3 regions of the Thalassotalea insulae genome follow, and region 1 is predicted to be linked to each of the others. Evidence: riboswitches for the same ligand, from Rfam matches in the RefSeq annotation. Region 1 holds a riboswitch; each other region holds the start of a gene.
The links. A riboswitch is a leader RNA that binds a small molecule or an ion and turns the genes downstream of it on or off. The one in region 1 is predicted to bind cyclic di-GMP.
Positions count from the first base shown of each region.

Region 1 (10,402 bases):
TAACTTGGTTTACCAGTGATTTAGTAAGCAGCCATTTTACCATTAATCACCGCGTTAAAAACGCGAAATTAACTAATCTAAAACCGCCGTTAGCATTAGATCTTAGTTGCGCATGGCAACAAGCTTTATCGCCTGTTAAAGGTATTAAAAAGTTTGACGCTATTTTTACCGCTAATACCTTGCATATTGTGAGCTGGCCTTTAGTAAAACAGTTTTTTCATCAAGCAGGTCAACACTTAATCTCTGGCGGTAAATGCTGTATTTATGGGCCATTTAACTATCAGGGACAATATACCAGTGACAGTAATGCAAACTTTGATTTTTGGTTGAAGCAACGAGATGCTAACAGCGGTATTCGGGATATTGAACAGATTACGGAGCAAGCTCAATTAGCCGGATTACATTTAATCAAAGATCATCAAATGCCCGCTAATAACCGCTTGCTCACCTTTATCGCCTCATAAATAAATTGCTGGTATCTTGTTCCATAATACCTTTAAGGTTATCTAAACCTGCTTGTAAGTCATCGCCTATCATTTACTTAAAATCGATAAACAAAAACATCAGGTTCATTAGGTAGTCCATATGGCCACTAAAGCCCCATTTCACTTCAGTGTGATCAGCAGCAACACTTTCACTGTTTTTCCAGTACTCTGCAGTTATATGCGGCGTGGTAATAAAATTAAACCTAATAACGCTATTGCTAATAATGCGATACCCGCAGGTTCCGACACTTGTACAAGTGGTTGTTGTGTTAAGTTTTGTTCATTATTTATCGGTGCTTGCGATAATAACTGTTGTTGTTCAGGTAAAAGCGACGGCTGCTCAGCTACTTCTACTAATTGTTGTGGTGTGTCTTGTTGCTCATTTTCTGATTCTGGTGTCACATTGTCGTTATCGCTATTCTCACCTTCGTTGCTATTAGTGGTAGCAGCTTGCACAAATTGTTCAATTTTATTTTTCAGCGCTTCTTTATAAGGAGAGCTATATTGCACGAATTTCGGTGCACTTGGTGCTAAGTTAGCTGGCTGATAGTCAACGATATATTGAGGAAGCCCTGCAACTTGAGTGATCACAGCATCAAGCTCAGGGGCTCCAATATTCAGCGACTGAGCAATAATACTTGCCACGGGTGATGAATTCGTCGATGCCGAGCTACCAACATTAGCATTGCCGCTGACATTGCCGGAATAGCTATTTACTCCTGAAAATGTCGGCCGTTCGCTAGCACTGTAGCTAACTACGCTATGTTGCTCTCCAAGGTAAGAAAAGTATCCGCCGTTATTAAACTCAGAACCAGCAAAACTTTCAGATCCAGAGAATGCGCCTGATAACGACAAATCAGTTAAATCTAAATTATTATAGTGACTAACGGCATATGCAGGTACATTCATCACATTGATACTAATAGAATAATCATTTACCGTGACATCTTGCGCGTTCAACGACAAATCAACATTGGTATCTTCATCCACTTCACCAATATCTAAAACCAGCTGTTGACCTTGTAACTGCGCGGTAATCAGGTTACTACTGACAGAAACATGATATGAATTACCATCACTCTCCGTGTATGCTAGAGGAATAGTAACACGGGTATTTTCATTAACCGAAATAACATTGGTCGTCGTTTCGCTAACAGAGGTATTGATGACATCGTAAGCCGGAGAGCTTTTCACTAATCCAGCTTCTGCGACGAAGGTACTCAAAGCTAAACCTGTGACGAGTAAGCTGACTTTATCGAAAGGTAATAATCTGGCCATAAATACATCCCATCAAATGATTAAACATTAATTAAAAGCAAGGACGCACCAACAGAAATTCGCTGTAACCCCGCTACCATAGTACTTACCTTAGGCCGGAAGTTTTGCGTATATGGATTTCACCATACTTGCCTTTTTGAATTACCGCCAACTATAAACCAAAACTCTTTTAAAAGTCAATTAGTTAACTATTAAACCACTTTATACTGTTATTGCATTAAGCCAAAAAGTCAAACAAATAATTTGAGCAAACGCTAACAAATCATCAAACAACGGATATATAATATAATAAGGTGTGTTAAATTATGCGGCTGTTATAACATTCAGTTGATGTAAGTAGACACGCTATGCTTATGACTAAATGGCAAGATAAAGGGTATAAATGACAATTAACACCACTGTTTTAGTTAAATTATTAAGCGTTAATCTGCTACTTCCTCTGATAATGCTTAGTGTTTCATCTGTCAGCTATGCAAGACAAGAACTTGCCGTCGCTGTTGGCCTGGCTAAACCGCCTTATGTCATTCAAGAAAACGACAGCGGTTTTGAAATAGAATTAATCCGTAATGTTTTTGAACTGATGGGATATTCAACCAAGTTTGTCTACACCACCTTCGGGCACTCCCCAAAAATGCTAAATGTAAAAGAAATCGATGCGGTAATGACCACGAATAACCGGGTATTTAAAGATGAATCCAAATTAAGCAATATTTATGTTACCTATCAAAATGTTGCTATTTCACTCAAAGAAAGTAACCTTGCTATTAATGCCATCAGCGATCTCAGCAACTATAGCATTGCAGCGTTCCAAAAAGCCGATAAAGTCTTAGGAAATGAATACGCTAATGCCATTGAGCACAGTCCAATTTATTTACGAGTGGCAGAGCAAAAACAACAGCCGGTATTGTTACTTAAAAAACGCGTACAAGTACTTATTATGGATAGGAATATCTTTAATTATTTAGTCAAACAAATGCAAATAAGTGATATAGAACAAACATTTACTATTCACCCGATATTTCCAGAAACGCATTATAAAATGGCATTTAAAAACCCTGAGCACCGTAGCAGCTTTAACCAGATGTTTGATCAATATCGCTATAGCGATGACTATCAAATATTAAAAAAACAGTATGATTTGTAAATTGCTATTAGATAAAGAATCATAACTACACTCAGCCTGCAGGCTCCCTTTTATACCGATACATTCTATATGCTTTACCTTAAGTGCGACGGTGAAGGCATAGTACTTCATGCTCTAACAGTGGCCCCGCTATTTTCACTTGCCTGCCACTAAATTTTAACAATTCCCGACATGACAAATCAAAAGTAATATGAGAGTTTTTCCGGCCAAACTCAGCAAAAAATCTTGCTTGACTTAAACCGAATACTAATTGACCTACCCCACTCCAAAATATTGCTGAAGCGCACATTGGGCATGGTTCGTCACTGGTGTAAATCGTACAATTTTTTAAAAACTCCGGCGCGTAACGCTTCGATGCAATATGTAATAAATTAACCTCTGCATGGGCCAACACATCATTATCAGTAATGACAGAGTTTTCTCCCTCTAATAAGACATTTCCTTGCTCATCAACTAACACGCAGCCATAAGGTAAATTTCCCTGTTGAGCTGAACGTTTTGCGACTTGAATCGCACGACGTAGGAAAAAATCCTTGTCATTGTTGATAGTAGCCGTGGTTTCCACTTTTTTAATTTTTTTTTCATCAGTTTCCCTATCAATATTGAGCAACGATTACTGTCAGTTACTATCCGGTAATTAATTCATTTTTTAGCAACTTACCGCTAATTTTCGCTATAGCATAATTCCTAAACCTAAGTTGAGCTCAAGCGATAAATATTAATTTTTTGTTACTTTTTTGTTGCAGGATATATTTTATACAATATACTTACATGTGCTTTTCAAGCAATATTAATAACAATAATCAGCTAGAGGATATGAACGTGAACATTAAAAACTACCGGCTTTGTTCCAGCTTACTGCTGAGCGCGGCTATCAGCAGTGCGGCATCGGGAGCACAGTTAACAACTCATCCAGGGAAAAACGGTGCGCTACCTTCAAATTCAAACCATGCTCAACACTTAACAAACCCAACAGATAAAGGCTTTAATCCGCCAAGACAGATTTCACCTAAGCAATTTCAACTGCTACAACAAAATCAACAATCGGCTGACGATCACTATCAACGTCATCTGCTTAAACCCAAAAAAAGTGTTAACAGCAAAGTTAAAACAATTAGCAAAAGCGCAACAGCCACTCAAAGTGCGGCAGTCAATAGTTGTACCTCGCCTGCTGAATTACAAGGGTTGAGCGGAGATGAGCTAGTCAACGCAGTAAAATCTGGCGTACTCAATTCCTGTTTATACGGCCTGTTTAATAATTCATTAGTTGGTACTGAGGTATTTTCTGATGCCAGTATTACAACAATTGCTAATGCAATAAATGCCCAGTTAGTTTCATACGATGGTACCTCCGCAACAGGTGCTGCAGAGCTTGAAAAATTAGTGATTTATTTGCGTGCCATGCATTGGGCTGAAAGCAGTAACAATCGTGTATTTCCGGCAGACTATAGCGCTGCAGTAACTCAAGCCCTCACCACGTATTTTAATGGTGATTATTTTGTCCAGTTTAATGGTGATGTTTCCAGAGACTTTATGATCCGCTATGAAATGCTGATCTTATTAAACAGCTCAGGTAACGACCGCATGCCGTTTTTAGAGCGTATCACCGAAGCTATTCTCGGTTATGCAAATTCCATCAGTCGTACTGATGATTGGGGCGTGTTCTATGAAGAGAACGGTATGACCCAGCTACTGGTACATCTATTTAATGCCTCTAATTACCAAACCGATGAACTAGAGCAGGCTGTAATAAACAATCCAAATATCATCAATAACCTTAAACAGTTTGTTGAAGTGCAAGGTAAATGGTTAGTGGGCCATACCCGTGAATATCAATGGTCTGACGCAGTGAAGGAATTAGCACGATTCTTACGCTTTGGTGGTTCAGTTGCCGATGCTGTTCGCCCAAGTATTCAAGCGATATTACAAGAGTATACTTTCACAGGTGTTGGCAGTACAGGTTGGTTAAATGCCCAGTCAATGGTGAAAGAATATGATGCCGACAACTGTAGCATCTATGGCGACGCTTGTAGTTTTAACCTCGAAGACTACGTCCTTTCAGGAAATCACACCTGTAGTGCGACCATCAAACTTCGCTACCAAGAGCCGATTAGTGAAGAAAATTTGGGGCAAATTTGTACTGATCTGACCGCAGAAGAGCAAAAATTTCACAACTTATTTAATACTAACGCCAGCACACCAGTAGCTGATGATTTTAATAGCGATCTTGAAGTAGTAATTTTCAGCTCTTACAGTGATTATGACAGTTATGCCGGTGGTTTCTTTGGAATTGGTACTGATAATGGTGGCATGTATTTAGAGGGCGACCCTTGGGTTGAAGGTAATCAGGCGCGCTTTATCGCGCATCAGGCCACCTGGCTTCCTGAGTTTGCTGTTTGGAACTTAGAACATGAATATGTGCATTACTTAGATGGTCGTTTCAACAAGTGGGGGAATTTTAATGAACAACCAGCTAACACTGTTTGGTGGGGTGAAGGCTTAGCCGAGTACTTGTCACAACCGGATAATAATCCAAAAGCGCTAGGCGTTGCACCACAAGGAACATACAGCTTAAGCGAGCTATTTCAAACGACTTATGAAAACAGTAATACCGAAAGAACCTATTACTGGGGCTATTTAGCCACACGTTTCATGATTGAGCAGCAAAACGCTGAAATCGAAAACAGCCTATTACCGTCTATGCGTGCTAGGAAAAAAGTTATGTCCACTGGCGAATGTCAATTTGATTGGGGCTGGAAGCTTAAAACAGAAGCCATTGAAAATGGCTGGGGCTGGGCTTATGACGATAGTGAATGGTCAACAGGCATTTGGGTCTGGACTTGTGGTCAACCACAATCAGAAGGCGATGAACTCCCGGTATTTACACCATATCAGGATATTTTAGCGACTTGGGGCACCTCGTTTGATCAAGACTTTGAGCAATGGTTAGTATGCTTAGTTGAAGGGGAAGGCATTTGCGAACAACAAGCAACAAATCCTGCTGACTTTGACGGCAATGGCGCAATCGATATTCGCGATATTAACCTCTTTAAGCAGCTATTACGTAACAATGATAATTTATCGCTTGATTATGATTTTAACCATGACGGCACAGTCGATCGTCGAGATACCAGAGCTATGATGGCGTTATGTGATTTAACCCGCTGTGCTATCGCTCCATAACTATAAGGATAACTAAAATGAAACATTTATTTTTACTTTTAACATTCATCGTCAGTATCAGTAGCCAAGCAACAATCATTGCGTTGGACTTTGATCAGGCTGAATACGACATCAACGATACTATCACTGGTCAGCTGGTCGCTAGCGATTTATCTTATACCCTTGGCGGCTTTGCCGGTACTATCAGCTTTGATAGCAGCTCATTGGCATTAACAGGCTGGAGCTTTGGCAATGGCTTTGACGATGGTTTTGGCAGTTATTCATTTGCTGACGATAGTATTTCCGGCAGCTTATACCTTGATGATTATGCGGATTTATTTGCTGATGAAGCCATGCTTATCGCCAATCAAGGAGCGAACTTTGTTTTAGCCAGCTTTAGCTTTACCGCGTTAACCGCTGGTGCCCATACTGTCAACTTGGATCAAGGGTTAGAAGTGGTTAGTTTTGATAATCTGATGCTTGATACTTTTGATCAACAATCAGCAAGTTTTCAGGTCTCTCAGGTACCAGAGCCAATGACAAGTTTATTGTTTGCATCTTGCTTAGTACTTTTAGCGAGAAAGCGCTGTTAATTAACACATAACTAAAACTTAGTTATCATTTACTTAGCGGTAGTATTTACTACCGCTTTTCATTACAGAAAATAAAAAATAATCATCAGGTTATCCCCTTTTTCACGCTATACTTTTACTAAGTTAACCCGCTAATTAACAAATACAGCACGTATGAGTAATAACGACGCGTCAAAAATTCGATCAGCTTCGGTCACAAACGGCAATGTCTATGTCATGACTCACTCTTTTTTTACCGACGTCGTCAGAATTGGCTGTACCCCAGATGATCCTGAGCAATATGCACGACAATTATCAGAAAATACTCCCGGAGATTACACCTTAGTATTTTCACTACAATGCGCGCAACCGTGCCAAGTAAAAAAGCAAATCAGAGCTTATTTAAACGCCGAAAAATACGTTAACGAGTTTTATCAGGTACCACCTGAAGTCGTCAAAAAGCTGATGCAAAGAGAAACACTTAAAATCCCAATTAAACGAGGGTAGTTGCACCTGATAGATAAAGTTCCAATGTAATTTTTGCTCTTTACCACAAAACAGACTTTTTAAAAATTTTTAGGTAACGCAGCCTAAAGTTTAGACATCACTTGCCGATAACCTGCCTGTGCATTAACAAGGAGATGTCGGGTGAACACGATCAACATTACTAACAGTTATCGCCACTTTGCTTTTTATCAGCAAGATAGCAAAACAGAAACGACTACGCCTGAAGAAAAACCTCTAGCAAAGCAACTCGAGCAAACGTCAAGCCGCTATATCAATCTATCAAAAGAAGCCAAAGATAAACTCGAGCAGGAAAACAAAACCTTAGGTAGAAAAATTGCTGGACAAATGCAGGAACAAAAAGCACAAACCACAGGTAAAATAGATGAAGCTACGGAGCAAGATAATTTAGACACCATGATTGAGCAGGTCCAAGAGCAGATTAAAGATATTGAAAAGCGCTTAAGGCTCTTGCGAAATAAGCAGTCAGAGACAGAGGAAGCAGAAATAAAAATGCTGGAAGCTCAGCTACTTAACTTAAATGCTAACTTAATGGCACTCATAGGTAAAAAATTCGACGCCGCAAAAGCCTAAGATTAAGGATTAATTTACATCACGCAAACGTTACGCTTTTTGCGCCTGGCTGATCAAATTCACCGCTCTTGATGCAAAATAACCACTGAGTATGCCGTAAACAGCAGCAAGTGTGCCGATAAATATTGGGGTAGTAATAATTTCAGCCCCTAGTGAACTCATAACGGCATATAGATACTTAGCAAAAAATATCGCCATCATCACCATAAAAGGTGCCCAACTTCCAGGAATAAAATACTTCCCCTCTGACGCCTTAAAATGAATCCTTTCATCCTTAAATAATACATAGCCAGCAACTGTCACAATAATAAGTGCGCAGCCCCAAGCAGCTAAAGGCAGAAGCTCAAGTCCGAAGCTAGAATGAACCCCAGAGAGTGAGAGTACGATCATACCTACAGGCAATAATAATGCAGGAACCTTATTAACTAAACGTGTTCTAGTTTGAACAAAACCAAATACCAATAAGAAAATAAACAAGCCATAAACCCATAAAGGGGTATTTGCAAGAATTTGAATAAGCAACGTTTTCTCCAGTCTCTAACGATTTATTAGTAACGCTATAATTCTAAACGAGGCTATTTTTCTCTCTCCGTAAAAATTAATCATTACAAAACTAACAAACTTATTATTTTTTAGCATGTTAGCACCAATTTACCATCCAAAAAACCAACTTATTCTCCAAAAGTTGATACGTCTGAAATAAAGTATCATTAATAGCTCAAAACCGGCATGATTTACTTGCCGGTTTTGTCGTTTACATTACGGAAATTTAGTTACCTAATTCGCCTCATTTAAAGGCACTTGATTATTACTTGCCTGCTCATGCTTTATTATTTTATTTTGATTGTGTGCAATCCCTTGCCAGCGCCATAAAATAAGCAACAACCCGAGATCCACCAATACGCTTAGCATACTCGCTTCTGGGCCAAAACTTCCACCGGTAAACCAGACAGGAAAATCAGTAAAGCTAGGTTCTAAAACACCACTAAGTTGATGTCCGCTAACACCAAAGCCAAATAAATGTCCCTGAAAATAATTCCAGCCAAAATGTAGCCCGATAGGTAAAGCTAAACTTTGAGTTCGATAATAAGCTAAACCAAAGACCATAGCGGCCAATGCTAAATCTAAGCTGGCGAACCATTTGACCACGCCAGTCATATCCGGATTATCCCAATGACCATAAGCAAACACTAACGCAAACAGCAATTGCGCAAACCAAAACGAAGTACCATTAACTAAACGCTGAAAAATAAAGCCTCTAAACAAAAGCTCTTCTAATATTACCGCACATAACATCACATAAGCGGCTGAAAGTAATCCAGAGAGGCTAATATTTGAACTGACATTAAATGCAACAGCACCAAAGAGCATTAAAATAATAACAATCAGCACAATTTGCCCAAAGCCAATTAAACAACCGAGTGCTAGCTGATAGAACCACTGACCGTTAATCGCCAGCCCAACATCTTTAAATCCTTCTTTTCGAAGTGCTATACATATCCATGTTACTAGAGTGATCAAGACTAAAGATAACGCCTCGAGCATGGTGTCAGATAGCCCCGCAGTTATCAGCTCAGGTTTTATAAAAGAGTAAAGCGGACGTGTTGCCGCCACCAAAGCAATAAACAGTAAAATCCACCAGCCATTGCGTAATTTTTGCTGCTGATTAAAAATCAGTGAGTTTATATATCGGATTATTTTATTGTTATTCATTATTTTTCCTTATTGTTAGTACCAACAATAAGGGCAAGTTTGAAGCCACAAAAAATAACGATTAAAACCAACACGTTAAATAAAACAATTCGTTAGCCTTTAGCAAGAAAGGCTAAATTTTGGCAAAAAAATTCAATAACCTGTACTTTTTATATAACGAGATAACCTGTGATAGCTATTCAACGACAGCATAAAAAAATTTGGCCAGTAAGTCTAAAGCTAGGCTATTGAACATGCCTGCTCAAGTGAGCAAATGCCTGGTAAACGCCATTCGTCCAACCGAAGCCCTCCTGCACGTTGTATTCACCACCACCTGCCACAATATCTGGTTGACAGACATTATACTTTTCCATCAATTTGCCGCTGTCATTAAAATAATGTGCAACCGTCGCTTGCCAACGCTCAATGACAGTCTCTGCCAAGTGATCATGGCGATAATTCAATAACCCCTGCACTGCAAACCATTGCAATGGTGCCCAGCCGTTAGGAGCATCCCATTGTTGGTGACTAGCTACTAAAGTTGTCACTAACCCTCCTGGTTGCAAAAAGTCCTGCTCCACAGCCTCTGCTACCCGTAGCGCTTGAGCTTCACTCACCAAGTCAACAAATAATGGCAAGACACCCGCCAGTGATTTCACTTTAGTCTGACGATGAGTATCAAGGTGATAATCGAAAAAATAACCGCTATTGTCACACCAAAGGTAACCTAGCATGGCCTGACGCCTGATTTCTGCTTTTTTCAGGTAATTAGCACTATTCACCGTTTCATTTAACGCACGATAATAACTCGCCAGTAACATTTCCGTTTTATAGAGCAAGCTATTTAAGTCAACCGGTATAATACGCGTAGTGCAAATTGAGGCTAATGACTGGCTATCACTTAGCCAGCGAGAACTGAAATCCCAGCCAGATTCACAAGCCGCACGAATGTTTCGATAAAAATCAGTATG
Region 1 covers NZ_BSST01000001.1:314,055-324,456, forward strand. Annotated here, with positions in the region: gene QQK06_RS01490 (DUF938 domain-containing protein) at 1-464, shown strand, start outside; gene QQK06_RS01495 (hypothetical protein) at 660-1,763, opposite strand; cyclic di-GMP riboswitch class I at 1,824-1,906, opposite strand; gene QQK06_RS01500 (substrate-binding periplasmic protein) at 2,146-2,907, shown strand; gene QQK06_RS01505 (nucleoside deaminase) at 2,987-3,517, opposite strand; gene QQK06_RS01510 (collagenase) at 3,730-6,090, shown strand; gene QQK06_RS01515 (hypothetical protein) at 6,108-6,662, shown strand; gene QQK06_RS01520 (GIY-YIG nuclease family protein) at 6,816-7,148, shown strand; gene QQK06_RS01525 (hypothetical protein) at 7,290-7,739, shown strand; gene QQK06_RS01530 (DUF6622 family protein) at 7,770-8,261, opposite strand; gene QQK06_RS01535 (CPBP family intramembrane glutamic endopeptidase) at 8,517-9,452, opposite strand; gene treF (alpha,alpha-trehalase TreF) at 9,677-10,402, opposite strand, start outside.

Region 2 (10,402 bases), 3.3 Mb from region 1:
GTTTGGCTTAGTAAGGAAGAGCAACAAAATACTGATGAGCTGTCGCAGTTGCCGAGCCAAAATGAACTTAATGATCATGTTATTATTTGTGGTTTTGGCCGTATTGGTCAAACAGTCAGCCGTTTTTTAAAACAAGAGTCAATCGATTTTGTCGCGATAGATATCGATCCATTAAGAACCACCAAAGCGCGGGAAGCGGGAGAAAATGTATTATTTGGCTCTTCTCGCAAAACCGAGTTATTGGAAGCGGCAAAGTTATCTAAAGCTAAGTTAGTGGTGATCGCTTTTGGTGAAGATAAGCAGTCGATTGAAGTGATCCAAAAAGTGCGCTCTTTAGCGCCTGATGTTCCTATTTTAGTGAGAACGCGCAACGATGATAATCTGGAACGTTTACAGCTAGCCGGTGCTAATCAAGTGGTACCTGAAAGCCTTGAAGGGAGCTTAATGTTAGTGTCTCAAGTGTTATCTCTTTCCGGGATCCCTTTTTCAAAAATTGTTAAGCGGGTGCAGAAAGAGCGGAAAAGTCATTATAGTCATTTACATGGTTTTTTTCAGGGGGAGCATACTGACATGAGCCCAGAAGCTATAGAACGGATAGAGTTTGCTAATGCGGTGTTATTAACGGATGACTCTTTTGCGGTTGGCCACAGTATTGCAGCATTAAATTTAACAGCACGGCGTGTCACGGTTGTGAGTTTAAAACGTGATAATAGCGAAACAGAAGAACCGCCATTAGATACTGTGCTCCAAGCGCAGGATACGTTAGTTATTCGCGGTAAACCACGCCGTGTAGAACGGGTAGAACGCTACTTGCAAGAAGGTCGATAAATTTATAATTCGAGATATTCTCTTATTCTTTGCTCTTGTGCTAATGCATCCTGATAGCCGAGTTTAATGAGGTGCTGACAGTATTGTTTATCAAACAGCAGGTAGCTGATGATACTAGATTCAGGATCGTTTGCTATCCCCATCGTTCTTAGCAGTAATCGAATCGCCAATGGCAGCTGATGATAGTACTCAAAGGCTATGGCATTAAAATCGTGACTGGGGTTGATAACAAACGAGTTGATATTCTTTAATCCCTCATGTGTCCTTTTGTTTTCCTGATTAATAAGCGATAAGGTATTGTTGACTCGGTTCATACGTTCTAAGTCACTTTGCAAGGTATCTGAAAAAATACCGTCGAGTAAATGGCCGGCTATAGTGGCTGTCGTTGGCGGATGCGGATTATTTTCTCTTGCGTGTAAGGGCTCTTTCGGCTGCTCGACCCCGATAATAAATAACTTTTCTCCACCTAAGTGAATGGCCGGGCTTAGCGGCGATAATTGATGAATAGAGCCATCACCATAATGTTCGTTATGAATTTTTATCGATGGAAACACTAGTGGAATTGACGCTGAAGCTAGTAAATGATCACTGTTGATCATGCTAGGAATACCACGACGTTTTGCTCTAAACCAGGGAATGATAGAGGATTCTGATTGAAAAAAGCTGATGGAATCACCACTGCTGTAACTGGAAGTAGTGATAGATATCGCCGTTAAAAAATCCTTTCTGATATTGTTGTCAATGCGCCGGTAATCAATAACTTCGTTTAGTAGTAAACGAAGTGGTGCGTTATTGAGTAAACTGCGTGGCGTTTTACTGGCATAATCGGCCTGAAAACTGGCGAAAATCCCTTTAAAGATATGAGAAAAAACTCGATACGGATCGCTATGGTAAATACGACTGGTAGTGAGGTTTTTCCATACCCATTCTAATTTTTTTACCCCCAGTTGAAAGCAGGAAGCGTAGCAAGCTAAAGCCGTAGTGTTAATGGCACCGGCAGATGTCCCGCACAAGATGGGGAAGGGCAAAGGGTGGTTTCTTGGAGCAAACTTTGAAATAGCTGAAAGCACACCAACTTGATACGCTGCTCGAGCACCGCCACCAGTTAGCACTAAGGCATTTTTACTGTTTTTATAGCTTCTTTTATGTGACATTTATTATGAAATTCTATTGTTATCATTTTAATTGTAAATTGTTTATGAAAATAAACAATGATTTGTAACTATTTGACATAAAAGAAAAAGCCAGCAAATGCTGGCTTTTTAAATTGACATAGAATTATTAGCTAGTAAAACAGTTCACTTGTAAAACAAATAACGCCTACTAAAAAATAATTTAACTGCTGACGCGAGCGTTAGCAGCGTCGATTAATGGTTGCGATCCATTTTGCATTAGTGCCAAGTTGTCTGAGACAGTTTTCTTTGGCAATTTTGAAATCATCAAAGAACCTGTATCTACAGAGCCACGATCGGCAGCAAATACTAACAAGTTTTTACCATTACATTGAATACCATCAAAAACACTACGAATTTTCAGTCTATTCGCTTTTAAAAATCTCCGCATGCGTTTCTTATCATCAGCGGCAACGTACTCACACAAACTTTGTGCTATGTTGGCTGCCTGAGCTTTTGGAACAGATACAACAGACGTCAATGTTAAAGCAGTAATCGTAGAAACTAGTAATAATTTTTTCATTTTAATAACCTTATAAATGCGTAATAGTTAATTAAAAGAAAAAACCACAGGACGTACCTAATAACTCGGTAACTCCGCTGTCATAGCCATTATATTGCAATAAAGACCTTAGACCGGTGGTTTTGCGTAGCACGTTTTCGCGTGCCTTGCCCTTTCTTTGTCACCTTCAGTATTACTAAATTCGTATAAAATTGCAAGAGGAGGGGCATTTTCCGCAATATTTGTCATTAAATAGCGTGAAATTATTTTTATATAAAACAAATGATTAGTCGTGAACTACTCACTTAGTTATCACGAGTAGCTATATCAGTGACTGTTAAATTTTAGTTTTTTGTACAAAAAAGGGAGCTGATGCTCCCTTGTGCTTGGTTAACACTATAAGGTTAAAATGTCATTTCTGGTACATGCTCTGGAATAACGAGTTCACCAGCGGTCAGTTTAACAATTTCTTCAACCGATACGCCTGGAGCACGTTCAAGTAGATGAAACTTACCGTCTTTGATTTCGATAAAAGCTAAGTCAGTTAGTACTTTTTTGATACAGCCTTTACCTGTAAGAGGGAGTGTACAATCGGCTAATAGTTTGGATTCACCATGTTTTGATGCATGGGTCATTGTTACGATAATATTATCAGCACCGGCAACTAAATCCATAGCGCCACCCATGCCTTTGATCAGCTTGCCTGGGATCATATATGACGCAATATTACCATGAACATCGACTTCAAATGCGCCAAGCACGGTTAAATCAACATGGCCGCCACGGATCATGGCGAATGATTCTGCAGAATCAAAGATTGACGCACCAGTGGCCATGGTTACCGTTTGTTTACCGGCATTGATCAGGTCGGCATCAATAGTTTCTTCGGTTGGAAACTCCCCCATGCCTAATAGACCATTTTCCGATTGCAACATTACTTCCATTCCTTTTGGAACGTAGTTAGCTACTAAAGTTGGAATACCTATGCCTAAGTTAACGTAGTAACCATCTTGTAATTCTTGGGCAACACGTTGTGCAAGTTGTTCTCTTGATAAAGCCATTTGCTACTCCTTACTTGGCACGCACGGTGCGTTGTTCGATGCGTTTTTCAAACGACCCTTTAATCAGTCGATCGACGTAAATACCTGGGGTATGGATCTGATCTGGATCTAGTTGACCCGGCTCAACGATTTCTTCCACTTCAACCACAGTGATTTTACCGGCAGTTGCTGCCATAGGGTTAAAATTACGCGCTGTTTTGCGATATACCAAGTTGCCGTAACGGTCTGCTTTCCACGCTTTGACAATAGCAAAATCACCAGTGATTGCCGGTTCTAGAATATAATGACGACCGTTAAATTCACGTTCTTCTTTGCCTTCAGCTACCGGAGTGCCGTAACCTGTGGCGGTATAAAATGCTGGAATACCAGCGCCACCAGCACGCATTTTTTCGGCTAATGTACCTTGCGGCGTTAATTCTACTTCTAGTTCGCCACTCATCATCTGACGTTCAAACTCGGCATTTTCACCGACATATGATGCGACAATCTTTTTAATTTGACGATCTGGTAATAAGACACCTAAACCAAAGTCGTCAACGCCACAGTTATTTGACACGACTGTTAATCCTTTAGTGCCTTTGCGCTTGATTTCTGCAATCAAGTTTTCTGGAATACCACATAAACCAAAACCACCTGAAATGATGGTCATGTTATCTTCTAGACCTGCCATGGCTTCTTCGTAGCTTGACACTACTTTGTCAAATCCGGCCATTATTTACTCCTCGATATAAGGTTTGTGTTGCGCCCGATACGCATTCGAAACTTTTGAAATAGGCGCTTTGCCTAGTATGTCACTGATAAACCAACCGGCTTTCAATAACTTGTTAAAATCTATACCGGTAGTTATGCCAAGACCATGTAATAAATACACGACATCTTCTGTAGCGACATTACCGGAAGCGCCCTTAGCATACGGGCAGCCGCCTAATCCGGCAACTGCACTGTCAACAACGCTAATACCATTTTGTAACGCAGTGTAAATGTTGGTTAACGCTTGGCCATAGGTATCGTGGAAGTGAACTGCCAAATGCTCCCTAGGAACCTTTGCCATCACTGCCTGTAACATCTTTTGTACGCTTGCTGCTGTGCCAACACCGATAGTGTCTCCGAGGGAGATTTCATAACATCCCATGTTATGAAGTTTTTCTGCCACTTTGGCAACTTGCTCAGGGGCAATCTCTCCGTCATAGGGACAGCCGACAACACAGGAGACATAACCTCTGACTTTGATATTAGCTTGCTTAGCCGCAGCTATGATCGGGGCAAAGCGCTCTATGCTTTCATCTATCGAACAATTGATATTTTTTTGGCTAAAGCCTTCCGATGCCGCAGCAAATATTGCTACTTCATCGGCGTTTGCAGCAATAGCGGCATCGTAGCCTTTGATGTTCGGTGTTAGTGCAGCATAAGTGACACCAGACTTTCTTGCGATACCCGTTAATACTGCTGTTGACGTTGCCATTTGCGGCACCCATTTTGGCGAGACAAAGCTGCCACTTTCAATATATGAGAGTCCTGCGTCAGTAAGCTGATCAATTAATGCGATTTTATCATCAGCGCTAATTAACTGTTTTTCATTTTGTAGGCCGTCTCTTGGACCAACTTCAACAATTTTTACCTGTGAAGGAAAAGTGCTCATACGTACCTCGTTAGTCTTCGGTGTTAAATGCTAATAATTCACAGCCACCATCAACCATATCGCCTGCTTTATAATAAAGGGTTTCAACGACGCCATCGCTTGGCGCTTTAATGGTATGTTCCATCTTCATTGCTTCTAAGATCATCAGCGGTTGATCTTTGACTACTTTATCGCCGGCGTTAATTAATACTGACACCATAGTGCCATTCATTGGTGCCGTGAGACCACCTTGTTGTTCATGGTCGTCATGGATACCACAATCTGGCTGGATATAAGTAAAATTAAAGACGCCGTTTTGACGGTATAAGCTGATGTTATCACCATCTCGGGTAATGGTAGCTTGACTGCGGTGACCATCAATACTGACGTGTAATTTATCACCCTCTATGCGGCCCTGACAGTCTAATGTCCGTTCAGCAAATTGTGGATGATTGACAGTGATCAGGTAATAGCTACCTGTGCCTTGACGTTTTTGCTCAACGTTTACTGGATACTCAATCTCATTATGTGACAAGAACAACTGGTGAAGGTGAGCTTCGTTTAAGCGCCAGGCATTTGTGGTATTCCATGGGGAGTAAGGATCGGTAGTGTTCGCAGCGGCAATTTGCGCTTTTTCTGCCAATGACAATACCAGATAAAGTGCAGCCATGGGTAATTCATCTGCTAAGGTTTGCTCGTTGCTATGAAAGATATCGCTATGATGCTTTTCAATGAAGCCTGTATCTATATCCTGATTGATAAATGCTGGAGTTGTCGCTAGATTATAGAGAAAGTCGATGTTAGTTGTCACACCGTTGATCTTGTATTCCGTGAGCGCTTTAGTTAATCGTTGTAGTGCTTTTTCACGATTTTCATCCCAGACAATCAGTTTCGCGATCATTGGATCATAATAAACGCTGACTTCATCCCCTTGACGTACCCCAGTATCAACACGAACATGCTCGCTTTCTTCTGGTGGTTGTAAAAATGATAAGGTGCCGGTTGCGGGTAAAAAGTCATTGTTTGCATCTTCGGCATAAATACGCGCTTCAAACGCATGACCGTTAATGGCTAATTCGTCCTGAGTTTTAGGCAGACGTTCACCAGCGGCAACTCGTAATTGCCACTCGACTAAATCTTGTCCTGAGATCATTTCTGTTACCGGGTGTTCAACCTGTAAACGGGTATTCATTTCCATAAAGTAGAATGAACCGTCAACATCGAGTAAAAATTCAACGGTACCAGCACCTTGATAGCCGATGGCTTTGGCTGATTTTATAGCTGATTCACCCATTTGTGCGCGAAGCGCTGCACTCATATTAAAGGCAGGCGCTTCTTCAATGACTTTTTGATGACGACGTTGCACCGAACAGTCACGCTCAAAAAGATAAACGGCATTACCGTGATTATCACAAAATACTTGAATTTCGACATGACGTGGTTGAGTGAGGTACTTTTCCACTAACATGGTGTCGTCACCAAATGACGATTTTGCTTCCCGTTTCGCCGCCGCAAAGCCTTCACTAAATTCTGCTTCACTCCAGACTTGGCGCATACCTTTACCACCGCCACCGGCGGTTGCTTTTAATAGTACCGGGTAGCCCATATCATCGGCAGCTTTTTTGATCACCGCTTCTGTTTGGTCATCACCATGATAGCCTGGTACTAATGGCACTTGTGCTTGTTCCATAATCGATTTAGCGGCAGATTTTGAGCCCATCGCTTCTATTGCCGCTACTGGTGGTCCGATAAAGGTAATATTTTCTTGTTCACATAAGCGGCAAAATTCTGCGTTTTCTGAAAGAAAACCATAGCCAGGATGAATTGCCTGTGCACCGGTTTTTTTCGCAGCGGCAATGACGTTTTCACCTAATAAATAGCTTTCCCGTGACGGCGACGGTCCTAAATAAATGGCTTCATCAGCCATATTAACGTGCAAAGAGTTAGCATCGGCATCTGAGTAAACAGCAACGGTTAAAATTCCCATTTTACGCGCGGTGTTAATTACTCGACAGGCAATTTCTCCGCGGTTAGCGATCAGAATTTTGCTAAACATTTTTTGTGCGTGAGTCATAGTTTTTCAGATCCTTAAATTACGGCTTTTGCTGCCAGCTCGGTGTACGTTTTTCAAAAAACGCGCTTAAGCCTTCCTGCCCTTGTTCTGATACGCGAATAGAGGCAATACGTTCACTGGTAATGTTAATGAGTTCATTGTCGATATCTTGATAAGCAACATCTAAAGCAAGTTGTTTTGCCTGTTTAACGGCCTCAGGGCTATTAGCTAATAGTGTGCGTACCATGGCATCGACACTTTCGTCTAATTCTTCTGGATTAACTACTTCATCGACAAGTCCTAAGCGTTGTGCTTTATCGGAAAAGAAACGTTCGGCAGTTTGAAAATAGCGACGACACGCTTTTTGACCTATAGCGTTAATGACATAAGGGCTGATAGTGGCAGGGATCAATCCGAGTTTCACTTCACTTAAGCAAAAGCTGGCTTTATTGCTAGCGATAACAATATCACAGCAACTGGCAAGTCCGACGGCACCGCCAAATGCGGCACCTTGTACCTTCGCTATGGTCGTTTGCGGCATAAAGTTCAGTGCTTTTAGCATACAGGCCAGCGCATTAGCATCACTGAGATTTTCTTCATAGCTATAACTTGCCATGCGCTTCATCCAACCAAGGTCAGCACCAGCCGAAAAGCTTTTGCCGGTAGACGCTAGCACCATGATGCTAACATCTTGACGATCGGCAAGATCCATAAAGATCTTGCTTAATTCAGCAATAACACCGTCATCAAAGGCGTTATGTTTATCTGGGTTATTCAGGGTAACGGTTGCAACGCCATATCGATCGATATCACATAAAACTTTTGCTGTTGTAGTATTATCAGTCATATCCATTCCTACATTCTAAAGAGGCCAAATTTGGTCTCTTCAATTGGCTTGTTAAGTGATGCTGAAATTGCTAAACCGAGCACCTGGCGAGTATCGGCGGGATCGATGACACCGTCATCCCATAAACGGGCAGAGGCGTAATACGGATGGCCCTGATGCTCATAGGTATCGATAATCGGTTGTTTAAATTCGGCTTCAGCTTCGGCGCTCCAGTTTTCACCCTGCTTTTCTTTTTGGTCGCGTTTAACTTGTGCTAATACACCAGCGGCTTGTTCGCCACCCATGACAGAAATTCGAGCATTAGGCCACATAAATAAGAATCTTGGATCGTAGGCTCGGCCACACATACCATAGTTACCCGCACCAAAACTGCCACCGATTAAAATGGTAAATTTAGGCACCTGTGCCGTTGCTACTGCGGTGACCATTTTGGCACCATGTTTGGCAATACCGCCAGCTTCATACTGCTGACCAACCATAAAGCCGGTAATGTTTTGTAAAAACACTAATGGAATTTTGCGTTGTGCACAAAGCTCAATAAAGTGCGCGCCTTTTTGTGCTGATTCACCAAACAAAATACCGTTATTAGCAACGATACCGACTGGGTAACCATAGATACGGGCGAAACCACATACTAACGTCGTGCCGTATAAAGCTTTAAATTCGTCGAATTCACTGCCATCAACGATACGAGCAATTACTTCTCGGATATCAAATGGCTGGCGAGAATCTTTAGGAATAATGCCGTAAATTTCACTGGTTTCATAAGCAGGCTCTTGCACAGGCTTGATGTTCATTGCGACTGGCTTAACCCTATTTAAGTTCGCAACGATAGTTTTTGCTAGCTCTAGCGCGTGATGATCATTTTGCGCGTAATGATCGGCAACACCTGAGGTGCGACAATGAACATCTGCGCCGCCTAAATCTTCCGCGCTAACCACTTCACCTGTGGCGGCTTTTACTAATGGTGGGCCAGCAAGGAAAATAGTGCCTTGTTCTTTAACGATAATTGATTCATCCGCCATTGCAGGCACATAAGCACCACCTGCGGTACAAGACCCCATGACCACAGCTATCTGCGGAATTGCCTGTGCCGACATATTGGCTTGATTAAAGAAGATACGGCCGAAATGCTCTTTATCGGGAAAGACATCGTCTTGGTTAGGTAAATTTGCTCCACCTGAATCCACCAGATAAATACAAGGTAAGTTATTTTCCTGAGCTATGGACTGAGCACGTAAATGTTTTTTAACGGTTAACGGATAGTAAGTACCGCCTTTTACGGTTGCATCATTGGCGACAATAACACACTCCTGACCACCAACGCGTCCGATACCTGTAATAATACCTGCTGCTGGGACATCGTCGGGATAGACATCAAACGCTGCTAATTGTGAAAACTCTAAAAAAGGTGCGCCGGGATCAAGTAATGCATTGACGCGATCCCGTGGTAGTAGTTTGCCTCGAGACAGGTGACGGTCACGGCTTTTCTCGCCGCCGCCTAATTTGATTTGTTCAAGTTTCGCTTTTAAATCGTCCACCTGAAGCTGCATTGCTGCGGCATTTTCAGTGAACTCTGGGCTACGAGGATTGATTTTAGAAATTATCTTAGCCACGTTGTTTCGCCTTACTAGTTAAACGGTTAAATCAGCGGTTAATGAATGGCATTATTAACCGCTATATTGGAAATTTATCGCTATTTGCTTATGACTCGTTAAACAATTCGCGACCGATGAGCATTCGACGGATTTCTGAGGTACCAGCGCCGATTTCATATAATTTAGCATCACGCAATAAACGACCAGCTGGGAACTCATTAATATAGCCATTACCACCTAATAACTGGATAGCATCTAATGACATTTTTGTCGCTAACTCAGCGGCATATAAAATAACACCTGCGGCGTCTTTACGAGTGGTTTCACCGCGATCTGCGGCCTGAGCACACATATAAGCATAAGATTTTGCAGCGTTCATTTGGGTGTACATATCGGCGATTTTGCCTTGCACTAATTGAAACTCACCGATTGATTGACCGAATTGTTTACGGTCGTGGATATAAGGGACGACTAGGTCCATACAGGCATCCATAATGCCTAATGGGCCACCGGTTAATACTAAACGTTCATAATCAAGACCTGACATTAAAACGCGGACACCTTTGCCTTCTTCACCTAATATATTTTCAGCCGGTACTTCGCAGTCTTCAAATACCAGCTCACAGGTGTTTGAGCCACGCATGCCAAGCTTGTCTAATTTTTGATGACGAGAAAAACCAGGGAAGTCACGCTCAACGATAAACGCAGTGATACCTTTTGAGC
Region 2 covers NZ_BSST01000001.1:3,585,191-3,595,592, forward strand. Annotated here, with positions in the region: gene QQK06_RS16050 (monovalent cation:proton antiporter family protein) at 1-828, shown strand, start outside; gene QQK06_RS16055 (patatin-like phospholipase family protein) at 831-1,982, opposite strand; gene QQK06_RS16060 (DUF3718 domain-containing protein) at 2,164-2,523, opposite strand; cyclic di-GMP riboswitch class I at 2,588-2,684, opposite strand; gene QQK06_RS16065 (3-oxoacid CoA-transferase subunit B) at 2,907-3,563, opposite strand; gene QQK06_RS16070 (CoA transferase subunit A) at 3,574-4,275, opposite strand; gene QQK06_RS16075 (hydroxymethylglutaryl-CoA lyase) at 4,279-5,202, opposite strand; gene QQK06_RS16080 (acetyl/propionyl/methylcrotonyl-CoA carboxylase subunit alpha) at 5,213-7,237, opposite strand; gene QQK06_RS16085 (enoyl-CoA hydratase/isomerase family protein) at 7,275-8,087, opposite strand; gene QQK06_RS16090 (carboxyl transferase domain-containing protein) at 8,090-9,697, opposite strand; gene QQK06_RS16095 (isovaleryl-CoA dehydrogenase) at 9,786-10,402, opposite strand, start outside.
Region 2: linked by a shared signal. The riboswitch ahead of QQK06_RS16060 (DUF3718 domain-containing protein) and the one ahead of QQK06_RS01495 (hypothetical protein) in region 1 are both predicted to bind cyclic di-GMP.

Region 3 (10,402 bases), 1.6 Mb from region 1:
ACCGCCGAGAACATTGGAGTCTTATTATCAGGAAATTGGCCGAGCCGGACGTGACGGCTTACCGGCAGAGGCGCTTTTTCTCTACGATGAAAATGATCTTAAACGTATTGAATCCCGCATTGAATCCAGTGAGCACGAACAGCGGCGTCATGTTGAACTGCAACGCTTTCAGGCGATCACAGGTTTTGTTGAAGCACAGACTTGTCGTCGACAGCTGGTACTAAACTATTTTGCCGAATACACTAAGCAGGGGTGTGGTAACTGTGATATTTGCTTAGACCCGCCAAGTTTATTTAATGGTTTAGAGGTCGCGCAAAAAGTATTATCTTGTGTTTATCGCATTGGGCAACAAGGTGACGCTAATTATCTGGTTGATATTTTACGGGGCGTAACGACAGATAATATTGCTAAACAAGGCCATGATAAGGTATCGACTTTTGCCATCGGTAAAAACAAAACCCCGGGTTATTGGCATTCGATTATCAGACAGTTAATTCATTTAGGTTTTCTGCAGCAGGATATTGCTAATCATTCTGTACTTTGTTTGACTCAGGCGGCTCACGCGATATTAAAAGGAGAAATCGCACTAATGCTGGCGTCTCCGCGCTTGCAAAAAGCCAGTTACTGGCGACGATCAACACAAAAGTCCAGCTATGACCGTAAATTGTTTGCTAAATTAAGACAATTGAGAAAGGAACTGGCGGATGCCGAGGATATTGCACCTTATATTGTCTTTAATGACGCAACCTTATCAGAGCTGGCTAAATACCAGCCGATATCCAACCATGAAATGCTTAATATCAGTGGCATTGGTGAAACCAAGTTACAGCGTTATGGTCAGCCCTTTATCTCTTTGATTAAAGAGCATAAATTATAGAAATAAAAAAGGCGCCTGATGCGCCTTTTGAGATCATCAAGAAAGATAAAGTTATTTCAAGCTGGCAAAATATGCCGCTAAGTTTGCAATGTCTTCATCTGATAAAGGCATTGCCATTGCACCCATTACTGGATCTTTACGAGCGCCTGATTTGAAATCTTTTAATTGTTTGGATAAATAAACTTCTTTTTGACCCGCTAAGTTTGGATACATAGGTACGGCAGATATGCCAGTTGCACCATGACAAGCAGCACAAGTGCCTGATTTTGCTTTACCTGCGGCAATATCACCGGCAAACACTGGAGATGCCATCATCACTGTAGCTGCTACGGCTAAAGTAAGTTTTTTCATAACTTTCTCTCTCTTAATTTTTATATAGAATTTAAACGCCTTGGCTGATTATAGGTAAAAAGATCAAAGCTGTCGTTGCTTTTTTTAGTAATATAGCGCAATCAAAGAGAATTCTTAGGTTTAGATCAAATGACGACTAAATTTATTATTAAATGCAACGAGTTAATTGATTCAAATATTATATTAACGTGCAATCAGAACTGGTCGCAAGAAGATATTGCGCTAATCGTAGAGCAATTTTTTCATCAGTATCCACAATGTCAGTGGGTTGAATCTTTAGAAGGAGCCGATCGGGTGGTAGCCCGCTTACTATGGCAGCAAAATCATTTTCAATTAAATTTTGAATGCTACTCTGAGTCAATCTGGCTTGATAGTGAAGATGAGATGGCTCAAATGAATATAGAGTCTTTTTATGCAGTGTTAAAAGGGGCATGATATGGAAAAAATATTAGTCAGTGCCTGTTTGTTAGGGCAAAGCGTCCGTTATGATGGCGGCCATCAGCTGTTACTAAATCAACAGCTCATTCGCTGGCAGCAACAAGGACGTGTAGTGGCTGTTTGCCCTGAAGTTGCCGGCGGCTTATCTGTGCCTAGAGCACCAGCTGAAATTAGCCAGCTAGATCACAGGGTTTATGATAATACCGGCATTGATGTCACTGATGCTTTTAATCAAGGGGCGCAGTCTGCTTTGGCACTTTGCCAGCGACATAAAATTCGTTACGCTTTATTAAAAGAATCCAGTCCATCTTGTGGCAGTCAGTTAATATATGACGGTCATTTTCAGGGAGAAAAAATTGTTGGGCAAGGGCTGACGGCAGCATTGCTACGTCAGAACGGTATTACAGTCTACTCTGAGCAAAGCCTTAATGAACTTATTGTGCAAGTCGAGGCACTCGATCAAGATAATTAGTGAAGCCGAGCTGGGGTTAATTAGCTACTGTGAGCCTATTATGACCACCGCGCTGCAAATCCATTACTAAAGTGCGGGTATAATTAAGAATTGTCTGAACATTTTGGGACAGTTTAAAGTCGTTAACCCCGGTTGAAATCGTCATTTGTGGTAAATGCATTCCTGATTTGCTGCTAACAAAACGAAGTTTTTCTACACCCTGGCGGATTTTTTCTGCGATTTCGCCGGCTGTAGAACGTTCAATTTCTGGCAAGAGTATTAAAAATTCATCGTGGCCAGCACGCACTGGGAGCCCACTGTCACCGACGTAGCTGCTAACTTTATTCGCTACTTTTGCCAATAATACATCGCTGATCAAGGCTCCGTATTTCTGAGTTATTTGTTGCATTTGATCGACACTAATCACAATCGCAGCCACTTGCTTATTTGGATTCTCTTTGCTCCAGCTTTCCAAGTGCTTATTAAGTGCCTTACGGTTGTATAAGCCAGTTAATGGATCCAGATAAATTTCCTTTTTAACTTCTGCTAACTCTTTTTTCAGTGATTGCGATTGTTGCTTAGAAATTTTTAATTGCTGCGCCAGCTGTTGTTGCTTTTGCTTAAATGACAGCGACGCCTTTTCAATTTGTTGGATAGCGTATGCGATTTGTTGGGCGTTTTGGGATTTTAATCCTGTGATGTTGTCATCAATTCTTTTGATTAAGTTGCTAGTAAAGTTAACCGAACTTTCACTATTTTGCTGGACGCCACTAATAAGGTCATCAATTTCTGTGATTATCTCGTCACGAAATTTACCTTGTCCGAGAATATAAAGTTGATATAGCTCTTCAATAAAAAAATTATCCAGCTTTTTGCCTAAGGAAAAATGCTGTTTTATTTGCGCAATGAGCGCTGTATTTTTGCCGCTGACATATTCATAACTGACGGCATAATTTATCGGCGAAGCAGGGAGGTGCCAAAGTTGCAATTGCTTTATAGCAAGCGCAAGTTTGTTATCTGCTTGTTCCATGGAATCATGATACTTCACTACTTCCAAACCTCTAATTAGCGCGGCGACGTCTTATTATTATTATTATGGCATCTATTCTCTAGCAATTTTGTCAAAAGTGCTAGAGTAAATATGGAATTAGTATTAATAAAATGTAAATAAAGTGGCTGGTAAGATTGATTCTGCCTAAATTTGTTGATAATGCGCTATTGTGTCGCAGTAGACATGATGTTTTATTAAACTCATGAGAGGGACAAGGGAGGCACGCAAAGTAGGTCAGGAATAGTAAGTTAGCGACTGCAAAATATAGACAAGCCCCCACTATATCTAAATTCGGTAGTTCCGCTATCTTAGGTTTCCCCTTAGACCGGTAACTTTGCGTCTCTAGCTTTCACTAGATTTGCCCTTATCGAGCTTTAGCAGCTCAGTGACCATTATAAGCTATGAAGACAGCTTGTAAACCTTTATGATAAATTATCGTGTCATGTCGTCGCCACTATCGACAGTTTATTTATAATGTTATGAATATTAAGGAAAATATAGATTAATGAAATCTAGCTTATTTGTGCTGTTAGTGCTGTTTTCTGGTTTTTTTACAACTTTTGTTGATGCCAATGAAGCAAAACTGTCGGAACTGCAAGACAATATTATTCAGGTTGATACCTTGTTTTTGACCGATCCTGAATCCTTGCCTTATCAAACAGTGATTGAATTATCGCAAAAAGTGATTCGCAATCGAGAGCTCTATAACGCTAATACCATAGGTAAAATGTTTAGTTTATTAGCTGATGCAGCCGTTAATAAAGGGGATTTGGCGAAAGCATTACAATTTTCTTTAGATGGCGAAGCGTTGATTGGTCTAGAGGCTAAGCTACATTTATCATTAACACTGAAAGTGGCCGCTGGTTATTACTATAAAGGTAAATATCACCAAGCGAAGGAAATTGCCGATCAGGCGGTTGTATTGGCAAAACAAATTAACACTCCTATTTTGTTGATTAAGGCTTTGGGATATCGGGCTATGGCGAATGCGGTTATTGCGGAGCATCAACTGGCATTAATCGATTTACAGCAAATTCAGCAATTGCTCGCAAATTATGAGCAATTTAATGATCATATTCATTTACTGGCGGTGATTGCTAATGCGCATTTTTATTTAGGTTCATATCAAACGGCGCTAAAACTATATAATAAGGTACTGAAAATCAGGTTTGATCAGAATAAACAATTTAATATTGACCAGACCTATTACAATATTGCTCGTTGTTATCTTAAATTAGATCAGTTAGATGATGCCTTTCATGCCTTTAATGGTGCAAAACAATATGCTGAGAAAAAAAATGCGCCGATCAGAATTGCATACGCAGAGCTTGGCTTGGGGCAAGTGTTATTAAAGCAAGCAAAGTATGATCAGGCATCTGAGCATTTGATGGTGGCGAATGAACTTTTTCATGGGCAAAACATCCCTCAGCCGTATTTAACAACTTTACTTAACTTGGCTCAGGTAGCCAAAGTTAAGGGAAACTACGCACAATCCTATCAATATATCACTCAGGCTGAAATGTTGGTTAACAGTACGGAATTGACTCAAGAACAAATTGCCTTCTATCAATACTTGGCGCAAATGTATCAGGAGCAGGGGTTATATCAACAAGCTTATCAGGCGCAAACTAGGTATATTGAGCGTTATAAACATTTTAATCATGTCCATCAGCACCTGCCAAGCGAGTTGGATCCTAATAATATTGCCAGCGAAAAAAATCGCGAATTGTCACTAAATATGGCGGCAGAAACTGAACTGAAAAATCAGTTTGCTGAAAAATTTAACCAGCAATATCAGGTAATTGTCAGTCTGGCTGTCGTCATTGCGCTAATGGTGATTTTACTATTGAGCATAATACTTAAACACAGGGCAAAACGATTGAATCAGCAATATGATGAAATTGAAAAGCCGACAGATATTTTGGCAACGCCTTCGCAAACTAAGAGCTTTTATCAACATTATTATAAAATGGCGCGAAAATTTGAATACCCACTGTCAGTGGGGTATTTTTCCATCGATAATTGGCAAGAATTAAGATTTCAGTTCAATAAAAAGGTGGTCGAGGAAGTGGCACGTATTATCGCTACCTTGGTTAATGAACATAAAGGAGAATTTGATCAGGTTGGGTTAATTAATGAGGGAGAGTATTTATTTCTTGCTCCTTATCAAGCACCAGAGCAGTTAAGAAAAACCTTTGAACAATTAACAAACGCATTAAAAGTGCAGTTTTTTGCTAATTTAGGTGAGTTTTCTTTAAAAGTTGGTTACGATTGCCAATCTCCAAATGTTCAAGATATTGATCCTTACATTTTCTTATCTCGTTTGAGCGAATCAACGAGAGCTGAATATAGTAGTTATAAAACATAGGCTTATATATGGTATTTAGTCTGGTAATTATTGGTATATTTGTTGCCGTTAGTATTTATTTTTATTTTCGTGCGGAAAGTTTGTACCGACAGTTGTTAATTGTGAAAAAAGACGCTGCGCATGCTAAGAAAGAAAGCAAGCAAATGGTGGACTCCATTGCGGTTATTGCTAAAAAAAATGAAGAGTTTTCCGTTGCTAGGTATAAACGAATTAAGGAATTGGTCAGTGACCCGGCGGAATTAGAGCTGTTATTACCGTTAGTAAATAATTTCTCTATGATTTTTCGAGAGAGTTTACGTGGCAAGGGACAACTTCATAAAGTCGCGAAAAAGTGCTGTGATAGCTATAAGCCAGGACACTATAAGCAATTAACGACTCATATTGCTAAACAAGATGCACAAATTAAACGTGTCTGGAGTAGCAATAATCTCAGTGGCTTTATCGCTTTTATTGAGGCGATGCTGATCGAACACGAAACAAAATTAATTCCGAGCAGCGACAAATAACTACGCGTTTTTCTTTTTCAGTAATTCGCGTAAATTCTCTACTCCTTGACGAGCCGATGCTTGCTTTTGCTCTTGGCTCTTTTTCGTTTGCGTTACTTCCCAGTTCAAATCATTTTGCGGCAACTCATAAAGAAAGCGGCTAACTTCGGTGCGGGCTACCTCACCAAATTGACGGCGTTCTCTGGCGTAAGTGAAAATCAGTTCCCGTTGTGCCCGTGTAACGCCGACATAAGCTAGGCGACGCTCTTCTTCAACATTATCTTCATCGATACTTGTTTGGTGTGGCAATAAGCCTTCTTCCATACCGATTAAAAATACATAGGGAAATTCCAGTCCTTTTGATGCATGCAGCGTCATTAACTGTACCTGATCGGCAAATTCTTCTTCTTCATTTCGCTCCATCATATCGCGCAGCGTTAGTCGGGTGACGATTTGTGGTAAGGTCATTGGTTCTTCATCGTCAGAGCCTTCGAGCATTTGAGTGACCCAGCTAAATAATTCGGTAACATTTTTCATCCGCATTTCCGCCGCTTTAGCACTTGGCGAGGTATCATAGAGCCAGTCTTCGTAGTTTATTTCCCGGATCATTGCTCTTAGCACCGCTGCGGTATCACCACGTTCAGCATTATCTGCCGTTTCCACCAACCAGCGGGTAAAGGCCTGCATTTTTGCCAGTCCTTTACCGGATAGATGTTGCTCTAGCCCTAATTCAAAGCTGGCGGCAAACATACTAATTTGTCGCATATTGGCGTAGGTGCCGAGTTTTTCTAGAGTAACTGGACCAAGTTCGCGCCTTGGCACGTTAACTATCCGTAAAAAGGCATTATCATCATCTGGATTGACTAATACTCTAAGGTAAGCCATTACGTCTTTAATTTCAGAGCGTGAAAAAAACGAAGTACCACCACTTATTTTGTAGGGAATACGGTTGGTCATTAGCGCTTTTTCCAGCAAGCGTGATTGATGGTTGCCGCGATATAAAATGGCATAATCTTTATAATGACTGCGATTTAAAAAGCGATGACCTATCAGTTCGCCCACGACACGTTCAACTTCATGTTCTTCGTTTTTCGCCTGCACCACCCTTAGTTCAACGCCATAATCGAGTTCACTAAACAGAGATTTATCATATACATGAGGGTTATTGGCGATCAGAATGTTGGCGCATTTCAGTATCCGACCGCTGGAGCGATAATTTTGTTCCAACTTAATCAGCTTTAATGACGGAAAATCCTGGCCGAGCAATACCAGGTTTTGTGGCTTGGCACCGCGCCATGAGTAGATCGATTGATCGTCATCGCCTACTACGGTTAATCGGCCGCGTTCACCTGTGATCAGTTTAACCAGTTCATATTGACTGGTATTGGTATCCTGATATTCATCTACCAACATATAGCGAATTTTATTGCGCCAGCGCTCCCTGACTTCCGAATAGTTTTTTAACAATAAGGTTGGTATCAGGATCAAATCATCAAAATCCAGCGCGTTATAAGCCTTCATATGTTGCTGGTAGCGGCGGTAAAACTCGGCATAAAGTGCGGTATCGGCATCACTGGCGAGTTTGATGGCAGCATCGGGTAGCAACAGGTCGTTTTTCCAGTTGGAAATCATAGTTTGTAACTTGCTGAGCAAATCTTTATCGCCGTCGAGTTCTTCAGCGGTTAATTCTTTTAATAATGCGAGCGTGTCTTGATCGTCAAACAAGGTAAAACCAGGCTTAAAACCTAAGGTTTTTATTTCCCTGCGTACGATGTCCAGACCTAATGAATGAAAGGTGGAAACCGTTAAACCGCGGGTTAATTCGCGCCCTAACATTTTAGTGACCCGCTCTTTCATTTCGCGTGCTGCTTTATTGGTAAAAGTCACCGCGGCGATATTACGTGCCTTATAATCACATTTTTGGATCAGATAAGCGATTTTCTGACAAATAACCCCGGTTTTACCGCTGCCAGCGCCAGCCAGTACCAGGCAAGGGCCGCTTACATATTTGACTGCTTCATTTTGTCCGGGGTTAAGTTTCATGCCATTGGTGTTGTTAGTTGACGAGGGTGCTGATTTTACCTTGTTTTATCCTTTGGCAAAATAACTTAATGCATTACAATAGCGAGATTAATCGAATAATGAGCAACTCCGATGATCAATGCCAAGAAAATAGAAGAAATTGCTAAGCAGGTGACTGAGTCAATTCCACCGAGTTTAAAAAACTTAGCCAGTGATTTTGAAGATAAAACAAAAACTGTGTTGCAGCGTAAATTATCTCAGTTAGATGTGGTGTCGCGCGAAGAGTTTGATGTGCAAACGCAGGTTTTATTAAAAACCCGTGAAAAACTTGAACAGTTGGAAGCAAAAATTGCTGAGCTCGAGGCTCAACTGAATAAAGATTAATAGGCCCTAGGTTAGTGCCTAAAAAAGCCCATCGCATAGCAATGGGCTGAAAGCGTCAGCCTCTATTTTTAAAGGCTAACTGATGGGAAGCTAAGCATTTAAACTGATGTTGGCGGTTATTGTTCTTTCATATTCGATAAAATATCCTGACCGCTGGCCATAACTGTGGTTGGTAATTTTCCACCCCACCGCTGGGCTTTGACATATTCCACCAATACTTTACTGGTTTTAATCGCTTGTGCTTTTTCTTAATTGCTTCTGTGGTGATAGCTTAAGCGGAGCCGTCGGCACGGGCTTTTTCTGCGGCGGCAAGATTGTTCTCTGATTGTTTGGTTTCTATGCTTTGCAGGTATTTATGCGGCAGTACCAGATTTTCTATTGGCACGCTGTGATAAAAAAACCACTTAAGTATTAAGTGGTTTTTAACGTTACGCTAGAAATGCCTGATAGGCTTGATTGTTGGTTTCTTCTTGCCATTCGTAAGCTAAATCTTTGAGATGATTAAAGAAATCGAGTGAATCATCATTATTGACTTCAAACCCAGCGAGTACCTGACCAAATGCAGCGCCGTGATTACGGTAATGGAACAAGCTAATGTTCCAATGTTCGCCTAAAGTATCGAGAAATTTCTCCAACGCGCCAGGATATTCTGGAAACTGGAAACGGAAAATACGTTCTTGTGTTTTAACCGGGTTTTGTCCGCCGACCATATAACGAACATGTAACTTGGCTAGTTCATTATCGGTTAAATCACTTACCTGATAGTTTTCCTGCTCTAGCAGAGAGATTAACTGCTGACGTTCAGCCTGGTCTGCAACTCGCACACCAACAAAAACATGGGCAATGTCCTGTTGAGTGGCTCGGGATGCATGGCGGTAATTAAATTCTGTGATCACGCGCCCTTGCAAGGTGTGGCAGAAATTACGAAAACTGCCTTTTTGTTCTGGAATGGTTACTGCTAATACCACTTCTTTTTGCTCACCGAGTTCACAGCGCTCAGAAACGTAGCGCAAGGTATGAAAATTCATATTGGCGCCAGATAAGATTGCCACTAAGGACTCATCCCCAGAACTCGATTGACAGTACTTTTGCAAACCCGCAAGTGACAGTGCGCCAGCTGGTTCGGCGATCACTCGAGTATGCTCAAAAATATCTTTAATTGAGGCGCAAATCTCATCGGTGGTGACTGTGATGACGTCATCGCAATATTGCTTGATTAACTCAAAGGTATGCTGACCAATACGTTTGACCGCGACACCGTCAGCAAATAACCCGACTTGTTCAAGATCTGTCGGTTTTCCCTGTGCTAACGCGGCTTTTAAGCAGGCGGAATCTTCAGCTTCGACTCCTATCACTTTAATATCTGGTCGTAATTGTTTGAGATAAACTGCCATACCGGCAAGTAGGCCACCACCACCAACTGGAATAAAAACAACATTGGCTTTGGGTTGTTGCTGCAATAGTTCTTTTGCTACTGTGCCCTGGCCTGCTATGACATCTGCATCGTCAAACGGGTGAATAATGGTTTTATTTTCCGTGTCGGCAAATTCAATTGACGCCGCTTGTGCTTCATTAAAACTCTTGCCCACTAAGCGAACTTCGGCACCAAAACGACGGACATTATCTACTTTAATGTCAGGTGTGGTGATCGGCATCACAATGGTTGCTTTGATGCCTAGTTTGCTGGCAGCCATTGCCAGACCTTGTGCATGATTACCAGCAGATGCGGCAATTACGCCGTGAATACATTGTTGCTCAGATAAATTGGTCAGCTTGTTATAGGCGCCACGTAGTTTAAACGAATGCACCGGCTGCTGATCTTCACGCTTTAAATAGATTTGGTTACCTAAGCGGGCGGATAATTTATTCAGTGGTGTTAACTCACTTTCTACTGCGACATCATAAACGGGCGCTAACAATATTTTTCGCAAATATTCAAGCGCTTGCCCCTGAGTAGCTTGTGTTGATAATAAAG
Region 3 covers NZ_BSST01000001.1:1,932,951-1,943,352, reverse strand. Annotated here, with positions in the region: gene recQ (DNA helicase RecQ) at 1-877, shown strand, start outside; gene QQK06_RS08835 (c-type cytochrome) at 929-1,228, opposite strand; gene QQK06_RS08830 (DUF3630 family protein) at 1,358-1,663, shown strand; gene QQK06_RS08825 (2-thiouracil desulfurase family protein) at 1,665-2,138, shown strand; gene QQK06_RS08820 (GGDEF domain-containing protein) at 2,155-3,165, opposite strand; cyclic di-GMP riboswitch class I at 3,459-3,541, opposite strand; gene QQK06_RS08815 (tetratricopeptide repeat protein) at 3,674-5,536, shown strand; gene QQK06_RS08810 (hypothetical protein) at 5,545-6,042, shown strand; gene rep (DNA helicase Rep) at 6,043-8,064, opposite strand; gene ubiK (ubiquinone biosynthesis accessory factor UbiK) at 8,176-8,427, shown strand; gene ilvA (threonine ammonia-lyase, biosynthetic) at 8,856-10,402, opposite strand, start outside.
Region 3: linked by a shared signal. The riboswitch ahead of QQK06_RS08820 (GGDEF domain-containing protein) and the one ahead of QQK06_RS01495 (hypothetical protein) in region 1 are both predicted to bind cyclic di-GMP.